One region of the Oerskovia sp. NPDC056781 genome, then DNA from elsewhere that is predicted to be linked to it. Evidence: riboswitches for the same ligand, from Rfam matches in the RefSeq annotation. Region 1 holds a riboswitch; each other region holds the start of a gene.
What was found. Region 1 has a riboswitch for S-adenosylmethionine ahead of ACFRCR_RS14115 (aminotransferase class V-fold PLP-dependent enzyme). Riboswitches for the same ligand answer to the same signal wherever they lie in the genome.

Region 1 (3,246 bases):
GCCCCGCGGCGGTCGCGGCCTTGGCCGCGCCGATCGAGCGGGCTCCCGAGCGGCACAGGAAGACGACCGGACGCTCAGGGCTCAACCCGGCCGCGGTGAGCTCCGCGACGAACGCCGGGTTGGGGCGGCCCGTGACGTCGACCCACTGGGTCAGGACCGGTTCGCGGCCCGTCGAGGCAAGATCGGGGACCCCGACGAAGCGCCACTCGGCGTCGGTGCGGACGTCCACGAGGACGGCGCTCGGGTCGCTCTGGAGCAGGGCCCACGCCTGCTGGGGCGTGATGTCCCCGGCGTAGCCGTCGGCAGGCCGGGCGTCGGGGACCGGGGCAGCGGTCGCGCGGTCGGGGGCACTCATGGTGATCCTCCATCGGTCGTGGCGGTAGCACCCTCGCCCGTCACCGGGGGGTTGCTGCGGCGTCATCGTGCCAAGTCACTCAGCCGCTCTGGATGGTTGCGTCGGATCGTACGCCACCGTGACCACGGAAAAGAACAGGTGTCTCGCAGGGTGGTCGGGCTAGGTTCCTGCGCATGAGCGACCTCCCCGCACCGGACCACGAGGTAGAGGAATCCCGTCGAGACGGAGGGCCAGGGGGCTCTACCTCGACGCAAGCCCTCTACCTCGCGGCGCCCGACCAGGCCGAGGAGCCCCTGGCCGGCGGGAACTCGACGACGGTCGTGCGCAGCGGCGACACCGTCCGCCGGACCGCGGGGCCCTGGACGCCCACGGTCCAGGCGCTCCTGCGGCACCTGCGAGCACAGGGCGTCACCGAGGTACCCGAGCCGCTGGGAACCGACGACCAGGGGCGAGAGGTGCTGTCGTTCCTCCCCGGTGACGTCGGGAACTACCCGTTGCCCCCGTGGGTCTGGGACGACGCGGTGCTCCGGGATGCGGGCGCGCTGCTGCGGCGCGTGCACGACGCGAGCGTCGGGTTCCTCGACACAGGCGCCGCCGCCCTCGTCCCCGACGCCCCGCCGGCCCCTGTCTGGCAGACCGCACCGCACGAGCCCGCCGAGGTCGTGTGCCACAACGACGTCGCCCCGTACAACATGGTCTTCCGCGACGGAACCCTCGTGGGGCTCATCGACTTCGACACCGCGAGCCCCGGCCCCCGGATCTGGGACCTGGCCTACCTCGGCTACCGGCTCGCGCCCCTCGTGGCGGACGCAGGGGAGTCGGAGGGGAGCGACGTCGTCGGGCGGCTGGACCCGATGGCGCGGCTCGACGCCCTGGTCTCCGCGTACGGGATGCCGTACTCGCGCCGCGAGGTCCTGACCACCGTCGTCGCGCGGCTCGACGAGCTCGCGGCGTTCACGGACGAGCGGGCGACCGCGACCGGTCGGGCCGACTTCCGGGAGCACGCGGCCATGTACCGGGCCGACGCGCGGCGCGCGCAGGCGCTCGCGGACGCGTCCTCGGCCTCGCCCGTCCTGCCCGCCTGACAGACCACCCTGACCACGATCCGAGACGCGGTGCCCACCGGTTGACACGCTCCGCGCGCCTCGACCATCCTGGACACCAGGTCATGAGTGCCAGCGCAAAACCCCGGTTTGCTGGCCGGCAACCCTCCTCCGCGGTGGGGTGCCCCGGGTGACGACCAGGTCCCTCTCTATCTGGAGGGGGGCAAGCGCGGAGGGGCCGGCACGGCGAACTCCGACGACCACCGGAGGACGTGCCATGAGCGCACACGCAGTCATCGAAGCACCCACCTCGTGTGCCGTGCTGCCCGTCGTGGGCAGCGACACCCTGGTCCCCCTCGTCGACGGGCGCAGCGTCCCGTACGCGAACCTCGACGTCGCGGCCTCGGCCCCGGCGCTCCAGGTCGTGGCCGACCGGGTCACCGAGGTCCTGCCGCTGTACGCGAGCGTGCACCGCGGCGCGGGCTACCTGTCCCAGGTGTCGACGGCCCTCTACGAGGCCGCGCGCCAGACCATCGGCGCGTTCGTCGGCGCGCGCGAGGACGACGTCACGATCGTCACGCGCAACACCACGGACTCCCTCAACCTCCTCGCGGGCTGCGTCCCGGCCCGGGCCGACGGCTCGCCAGGGCGTGTGCTCGTCCTCGACGTCGAGCACCACGCGAACCTCCTGCCCTGGCAGCGCACGGGCGGCGCCACGGTCCTGGTCGGCGGTGCGACGGTCGCCGAGACCCTGTCCGGGCTGCGCGCCGAGCTGTCGCGCTTCCCGTACGCGCTCGTCGCGGTCACGGGCGCGTCGAACGTCACGGGCGAGTCGCTGCCGCTCGCCGAGGTCGTGACCGCGGCGCACGACGCCGGCGCGCGCGTCCTGCTCGACGGCGCCCAGCTCGTCCCGCACCGGGGCGTCTCGCTCGCCGCGACCGACGTGGACTACGTCGCGTTCTCGGGGCACAAGACCTACGCGCCGTTCGGTGCGGGCGCTCTCGTCGGTCGCCGCGACTGGCTCGACACCGGCACGCCCTACCTCGCCGGTGGTGGCGCGGTCCGCAACGTCACGCTCGACGGCACCACGTGGCAGAGCGCCCCGGCACGGCACGAGGCCGGGTCGCCCAACGTGATCGGCGCGGTCGCGCTCGCCTCCGCGTGCGACGCGCTCGCGGCCCTCGAGCCCGGCGTGCTCGTCGCGCACGAGACCGAGCTGCGGGCCCGGCTCGTCGCGGGGCTCGAGGCGATCGACGGCGTGCGCGTCGTGCGGGCCTGGGCCGACGCCGTCGACCCGGTGGGGGTCGTGACGTTCTCGGTCGACGGCTCCGACGCGGGGCTCGTCGCGGCCTACCTGTCGGCCGAGCACGGCATCGGCGTGCGTGACGGCCGCTTCTGCGCGCACCCGCTCCTGGCCCGGCTGGGCTTCCCGGCCGGGGCGATCAGGGCGTCGATCGGGGTCGGCACGACGGGCGAGGAGATCGACCGTCTCGTCACCGCGCTGCGCACCTGGGTGAGCGAGGGGGCCAAGGCCCGGTACGAGGTCGTGGACGGCTGCTGGGTCGTGAGCGACGACCCGCGTCCGCTCTTGCAGGTCGCGGGGCTGTCGGGCCTGTTCGCGACGGCCGCCGCAGGCAACATCACGGCCGCCGTGGGCTGCGGACCGGCCCCCGCCTGAGCGCCCTCTGACCTGCGGAGACGCTGCCTGGAGCGCAACGTTCACCGGTCCGTCACCCTGTCGTTCACGAACGACCGCTCCGTGGTCTTGGCGGCGACGCCTGCGTGTGTTCTGATATGCGCTGTGCAGCACGATGTCCACCTTGAAGGCCACGGGTTCCGCCTCGAACC
Region 2 (3,246 bases), on a different contig from region 1:
GGTCCCGCGACGGCCGTCCCCGACGAGCGGAGGTAGGACCCGTTACCCAAGGCGGTGACCTGCACCATCGCCGACGGTTCGTCGACGACCAGGCCCCCAGGTGTCAGGTAGGACAGGACGCCGCAGCCGTGGACCTCCACCGTCCCCGTCCGGTAGACCGCACGGACGGCATCACCTTCGGTCGCGCACAGCGGGCCCTGCGCGTCCTCCTTCACGGTCAGCCGTCGCTCCCACGCCACCGTTCCCGTCCGGACGTCGACGGACCGGACCACGACCCCCGTCTCGTCCCTGGTGGCCTGGAGCACCGTCCCACCGGGACCGGTGACCGCCTCGCCCCTGCGTGGGTCCACCTCCACCTCGGCCACCACCGCACCGTCGACGCTCACGAGTCGGGCTGTGGGAGCATCCTCCCCCTGGCCCAGGCACACGAAGGCCGACGCCTCCGGCGTCCCCTCGACGCCCTCCTGGTCGGCGGCGCAGACCTGCCGGGTCAGGTCGTCCAGCCGCCAGCGCTCGTCGCCCGACCCGAGGTCGTACCCGACGGTCCCGGAGCGCCCCGGGATCACCAGCAGGTCCCCCACGGTGAACGGCTCGCCCTCGTCGCGGTCGACGCTCCACTCGGCACGCGGCGCGTAGGCGAGGTCGAAGATCCCGCCCTCGGACGATCGGAGCGTCTCGAGCGCGTCGTCCTGGGCCGCCCCGTCACGCGTCACGACGACCGCGGCCGCCGTCCCGAGCACGCCGAGACCGGCGGCGAGGCCGACGAGGAGGGCGGCACGGCGCCGTCGGGCGGAGCGGTCGAGCGGGCGCCCCCTCTGCTCGCGACGACGCGGCTCCGGGTCGACCGGGTCGACGTCCTCGGACGAGTCGTCGAGCATGAACACGACCTGCTGCTGGCTGCGTCGGCGAGGCACGCCCGGAGCATACCGGCGACGTCGAGAAGGAACGCCCGACGGTCCGGTGGCGACCGACAGGCGTACGTTGGAAGGGCGAATGCAGGGCCCGACGGAGCGACCCTGCGACAGCGTGGACGGAACACGGACCGGCCTGAACGACCACCCCGGACCCCTGCGTCTCACGCTTCGAGCAGATATTGGCTCAGATCATGGATTCCCCCTACGATCGTCAACACCATCCAGAGCGGTCGAGAGTCCTGGCTCGTTGACACCGCAGCAACCCCCCAACGGAAGCCTCCCGCGGGTACGGGTGCTACAGCCAGGTTCGATGGAGCGATTCATGACCGAGGCATCTTCCTGCGCACCCCTACACCGCACCGGGGTCCCGCGCGCCAGTCGTACGGCCCCCGTGGCCACCACCAGCACGCCCCTCGTGGCGGTCACGCGATGAGCATCGTCGACCTGGGGCACTTCGGGCACGAGGCACCGCGACCCACGGTGTCGTTCGAGCTCATGCCCCCGCGCCGCCCCGACGCCGCACCCAAGTTCTGGGAGACGGCCCGCCGTCTGGTCGCGACGTCCCCCGACTTCGTGTCGGTCACGTACGGCGCGGCCGGCACCGACCGTGAGACCTCCCGGCGCGTCATCAGCCAGCTCCTGCACGGCACGCCCGTGCTGCCCATCGCGCACCTGACGTGCGTGGGCGCCTCGCGCGAGGACGTCGAGGACGTCATCACGGACTTCCTCGACGCGGGCGTGCGCAGCTTCCTCGCCCTGCGGGGCGACCCGCCGCGCGACCAGCCGGACTGGCGCCCCGCCGAGGACGGCGTGCGGTCGAGCACCGAGCTCGTGGCCCTGCTGCGCGAGGTCGAGGCCGCGCGCTGCGCCGCGAGCCCGAGCGTCGCGCTGCGCGGCGCGGCCCGCCCGCTGACCATCGCGGTCGCGACGTTCCCCGACGGGAACCTCGCCGCCGGGACGAGCCGCACCCAGGAGGTGCGCCGCCTGTGGCAGAAGCAGCAGGCAGGCGCGGACTTCGCGATCACGCAGCTCTTCTACGAGGCGTCCTCGTACATCGACTTCGTCGCCGAGGCGCGCGCCGCAGGGGTGACCATCCCGATCCTCGCGGGCCTGCTGCCCATGACGGACCCGGCCCGGCTCGCACGCGTTGAGGAGCTCACGGGCGTCCCGGCACCGCAGCGCGTCGTCGAGGCCCTCGAGGCCGAGCAGGACCCCGCCGCGCGCCACGCCCTGGGCATCCGCCACTCGGTCACGCTCGCGCGCCAGGTCCTCGCCGCCGGTGCGCCCGGCCTCCACATCTACACGTTCAACAAGCACCAAGCCGCTCTAGACCTGCTCGAGGGAGTCGACCTCGGCGGTGGGGCAGCGGGGGACGCCGACGGCGTCTCGTCCCGCACCCCCGACCTGGCCAGCGGGCCGTGGGTCTCCGGCACTCCCCTTCCCTCCGCCGAGCCTGCCCTGGGCAGCTCCTCGGTCTGACCAGTTCAGAGGTATTCACCATGAGTGCACCCACGTTCCCGTCCGGTTCCGTCCTCGGATACCCCCGCATCGGCCCGCGCCGCGAGCTCAAGAAGGCCGTCGAGTCCTTCTGGGCCGGCAGGACCACCGCCGACGAGCTCGAGGCCACGGCCTCGGCGCTGCGCGTCGCCGCAGCGAAGCGCCTCGTCGACCTGGGCCTCGACGCCGCGTCGGGCGCCGTGCCCGGCTCCTTCTCCTACTACGACCAGGTGCTCGACGTCGTCGCTCTCCTCGGGGCGGTCCCGTCCCGCTTCGCGTCGCTCACCGACGCCGACGGCGCGCTGGACCTCGCGGGCTACTTCACGGTCGCGCGCGGCGCCGGCGAGGACGCCCCGCTCGAGATGACCAAGTGGTTCGACACGAACTACCACTACCTGGTCCCCGAGATCAGCGAGTCCACGCCGTTCCGCTTCGCGGACGACCGCGTCGTGCGCCAGTTCGTCGAGGCCAAGGACGCGGGCGTCGTGACCCGGCCCGTCGTCGTCGGGCCCGTCACGTTCCTCGCACTGTCCAAGGCCGCCGACGACAGCGCGCCCGGCTTCAGCCCGCTCTCGCGCCTCGCGGACGTCCTGCCCGTGTACGTCGAGCTGCTGCGCGCCCTGGCCGCGGCGGGTGCACCGTGGGTGCAGCTCGATGAGCCCGCGCTCGTGTCCGACTCGATCGACGTCCCGGCCGCCGAGGTCCACGCCGCGGTCACCGAGGCGTACCGCGTGCTCGCGACCGAGCTCGCGGTGGGCTCCGAGCGTCCCGCGATCCTCGTGGGCGCGCCGTTCGGCGGGCTCCAGGGTGAGCACGACGGCCTCGCGCTCCTGGC
Region 3 (3,246 bases), on a different contig from region 1:
GGTGGTAGGACCGGTCGTGGTAGACGAGCGGCGTCGCGTCGCTGCGCGTCCCCGACGCGAGCGCACGCAGCGAGACCAGGTAGCTGTCGCCCACGGGCGTGCGCTGGATGATGCGCCCGCGCACCCAGGACAGCGCGCCGTCGATCACGGGCTCCCCGGAGTCGAGCGGTGACCACCCGCCGGCTGCGAAGCGGTCGATCCCGCTCGTCGCGAAGCGCGCCGACACGTCGTCCTGGTCGGCGCTGAGGAAGTTGACCGTGACCGTGCGGGCCGCGGAGATCGCGGGCCACGACGACGAGGTCGACGCGAGCGAGAACGCGAGCAGCGGCGGCGCGGCCGAGACCGAGATGACCGACGTCGCCGTGAAGCCCACCGGGCGGCCCTCGTGCTCGAGCGCGACGACCGCCACGCCCGCGGGGTGCTGCCGGAACACGGCCTTGTAGGCGTCGGCGCTGAGCTGCGGCTCGTCCTGCTCGTGGAGCAGGGCCTCGAGCCCGGCGAGGCCCGCGACGTCGGAGCGGGTCGTGGGTTCGGCGGTCATCGGGTCACCTCGGCGAGCTCGGGAGCGGTCCGGTGGGTGGGGACGTCCTGCCCGACGGCGGCGCTCACCGCCCGGAGCAACGGGCCTCCCGCACGGTCGAGCCAGGCGTCGACGGTGCTCGCGAGCTCGGCCTCGCCGAGCTGGGAGTCCAGGAGGGTGAGCGTGCGTGCGGGGACCGTCGCGCCGAGCTCCACGAGGAGCGGGCGCAGGTGCACCTCGCCCGCGAGAGCGTGCGCGGGGTTGCCCGACACCACGACCGGGACGGCCACGACCCCGGCCAGGCCGTCGGGGCCGTAGAGGTCGAGGAACGCCTTGAGCAGCCCGGTGTACGAGCCCTTGTAGACGGGCGTCGCGACGACCAGTACGGCGGCGCTCGCGGCGATGTCCCGCGCGGTGTCGGCGCGCGGGTGCTCGGGGGCGAGGATCTCGGTGGCGATCTCGGCGAGGTCGATCGTGGCCGGTGACGGCCCTGTCCGGGAGGGCCCGGTCTGCGGGGCCCCGGCTGGGTCGACCGGGTCGGCCGGGTCGGCCGGGGCGAGGCCCAGGTGGTCGGCGACTCGGGCTGCGACCGTCCGGGCGGCGGTCAAGGTCCGTGAACCGGGCCGCGGGTTGCCGACCAGGGTCACCACGGCCGGTCGCGGGTCGTCGGTCTGCGTCGGGCGGGGTGCTTCGGGGTGCTGGGTCATCGCTTCCTCACTGTCGTCGTGCTGCACGCTTGCCGCGTCGTGCCGGCGCGGCCAGGTCATCTCCCGGAGCACCCCGTCGTGAAGGGGTTGCTGACCAGCGAGCCGGGGCTTCGCGCTGGTGCTCGTGACCTCTGGGTAGGGGTATAGCCCCGGCGGGGGGAATCTGCACCGATCAGGTCGAGAATTCTCAGAGGGTGGACGGAGGTTTCCTGCACCGGACCCTCGAACTGTTGCCTCGAGCAAGGGCGGCGTCCCAGGTCATGAGCCTGGCGTCTCCCAGAGTGGGACGGGAGTACGGCGATGTTTACGAGTACGTAACCTGGTGCGGTTCAAAGCCCGCCCTGCCGAGGAGCACTCCATGGATAGTCGTCTGCAGTCCGTCTTCGACGAGGTCCTCGCCCGCAACCCTGGTGAGGTCGAGTTCCACCAGGCGGTTCGCGAGGTCTTCGACTCGCTCGGGCCGGTGCTCCAGAAGAACCCCCAGTACGTCGACGCCGCCGTGCTCGAGCGCATCTGCGAGCCCGAGCGTCAGATCATCTTCCGCGTGCCGTGGGTCGACGACCGGAACCACGTCCAGATCAACCGTGGCTTCCGCGTCGAGTTCAACTCGGCCCTCGGCCCGTTCAAGGGCGGCCTCCGCTTCCACCCCTCGGTGTACCTCGGGATCGTCAAGTTCCTCGGGTTCGAGCAGATCTTCAAGAACTCGCTCACCGGCATGCCCATCGGCGGCGGCAAGGGCGGCTCGGACTTCGACCCGCGCGGCAAGTCCGACGGCGAGGTCATGCGCTTCTGCCAGTCGTTCATGACCGAGCTCTACCGCCACATCGGCGAGTACACGGACGTCCCCGCGGGCGACATCGGCGTGGGCGGCCGCGAGATCGGCTACCTGTTCGGCCAGTACAAGCGCATCACCAACCGCTACGAGTCCGGCGTGCTCACGGGCAAGGGCATCAGCTGGGGCGGATCCCTCGTGCGTACCGAGGCCACGGGCTACGGCACGGTGTTCTTCGCCGACCACATGCTGCGCACCAAGGGCCAGACCTTCGACGGCCAGCGCGTCGTCGTCTCCGGCTCGGGGAACGTCGCGACCTACGCGATCCAGAAGGCCCAGCAGCTCGGTGCGAACGTGGTGTCCTTCTCCGACTCCTCGGGCTACGTGGTCGACGAGGCCGGCGTGGACGTCGACCTGCTCCGCCAGATCAAGGAGGTCGAGCGCGGGCGCGTGGCCGACTACGTCGAGCGCCGCCCCGGCGCGCGCCTCGTGACGGGCGGCAGCATCTGGGACGTCCCCGCGACGGTCGCGCTGCCGTGCGCCACCCAGAACGAGCTGAGCGAGCAGGACGCGAAGCAGCTCGTCGCGAACGGCGTCGTCGCGGTCGCGGAGGGCGCCAACATGCCCACGACCCCGGGCGCGGTCTCGCTCCTGCAGGACGCCGGCGTGCTCTTCGCCCCGGGCAAGGCGGCGAACGCGGGCGGCGTCGCGACCTCGGCCCTCGAGATGCAGCAGAACGCCTCGCGGGACGCGTGGACGTTCGAGTACACGGAGGAGCGCCTCGCGCACATCATGGAGGGCATCCACTCGCGCTGCGAGGAGACCGCCGACGAGTACGGCGCGCCCGGCAACTACGTCCTGGGCGCGAACATCGCGGGCTTCACCAAGGTCGCCGACGCGATGATCTCGCTGGGCGTCATCTGACGCACCCGCAGGGCCTCCGGGCCCGGCGGACCGACGGGAGCGGTGCGCTCCGTGCGCCTCGCGGCGCGCGGAGGGCGCGGCTCCCGTCGTCGTCCCGGGGGTTCTGTCCCGTCCGGACGTCCGGACGCCCGGACGGATGGGACGCTCGAGGCGCCCGTGACGGCGTCGGGTCTACGCTGACCGCTGACACGGGTGCGCTGCGGCGTGCCGACCCCGACCCAAGGAGCATCCCCACATGGCACGCGAGGTCGCCCTCGAGATCGCAGTCCAGGACACCGACGGCGTGCGGATCGCCGCGCAGATCGGCGCACGCCGCGTCGAGC

Region 2: linked by a shared signal. The riboswitch ahead of ACFRCR_RS12955 (methylenetetrahydrofolate reductase) and the one ahead of ACFRCR_RS14115 (aminotransferase class V-fold PLP-dependent enzyme) in region 1 are both predicted to bind S-adenosylmethionine.
Region 3: linked by a shared signal. The riboswitch ahead of ACFRCR_RS08530 (NADPH-dependent FMN reductase) and the one ahead of ACFRCR_RS14115 (aminotransferase class V-fold PLP-dependent enzyme) in region 1 are both predicted to bind S-adenosylmethionine.

What each region holds. Positions count from the first base shown of each region.
Region 1 covers NZ_JBHUAD010000177.1:4,517-7,762, forward strand. The annotation lists gene ACFRCR_RS14105 (rhodanese-like domain-containing protein) at 1-355, opposite strand, end outside; SAM riboswitch class I at 362-454, opposite strand; gene ACFRCR_RS14110 (phosphotransferase enzyme family protein) at 529-1,440, shown strand; SAM riboswitch class IV at 1,520-1,634, shown strand; gene ACFRCR_RS14115 (aminotransferase class V-fold PLP-dependent enzyme) at 1,676-3,076, shown strand; gene ACFRCR_RS14120 (GNAT family N-acetyltransferase) at 3,200-3,246, shown strand, end outside.
Region 2 covers NZ_JBHUAD010000149.1:2,311-5,556, reverse strand. The annotation lists gene ACFRCR_RS12960 (hypothetical protein) at 1-914, opposite strand, end outside; SAM riboswitch class I at 1,129-1,231, shown strand; gene ACFRCR_RS12955 (methylenetetrahydrofolate reductase) at 1,344-2,393, shown strand; gene metE (5-methyltetrahydropteroyltriglutamate--homocysteine S-methyltransferase) at 2,414-3,246, shown strand, end outside.
Region 3 covers NZ_JBHUAD010000070.1:13,993-17,238, reverse strand. The annotation lists gene ACFRCR_RS08535 (flavin reductase family protein) at 1-541, opposite strand, end outside; gene ACFRCR_RS08530 (NADPH-dependent FMN reductase) at 538-1,227, opposite strand; SAM riboswitch class IV at 1,248-1,357, opposite strand; gene gdhA (NADP-specific glutamate dehydrogenase) at 1,586-2,923, shown strand; gene ACFRCR_RS08520 (copper homeostasis protein CutC) at 3,159-3,246, shown strand, end outside.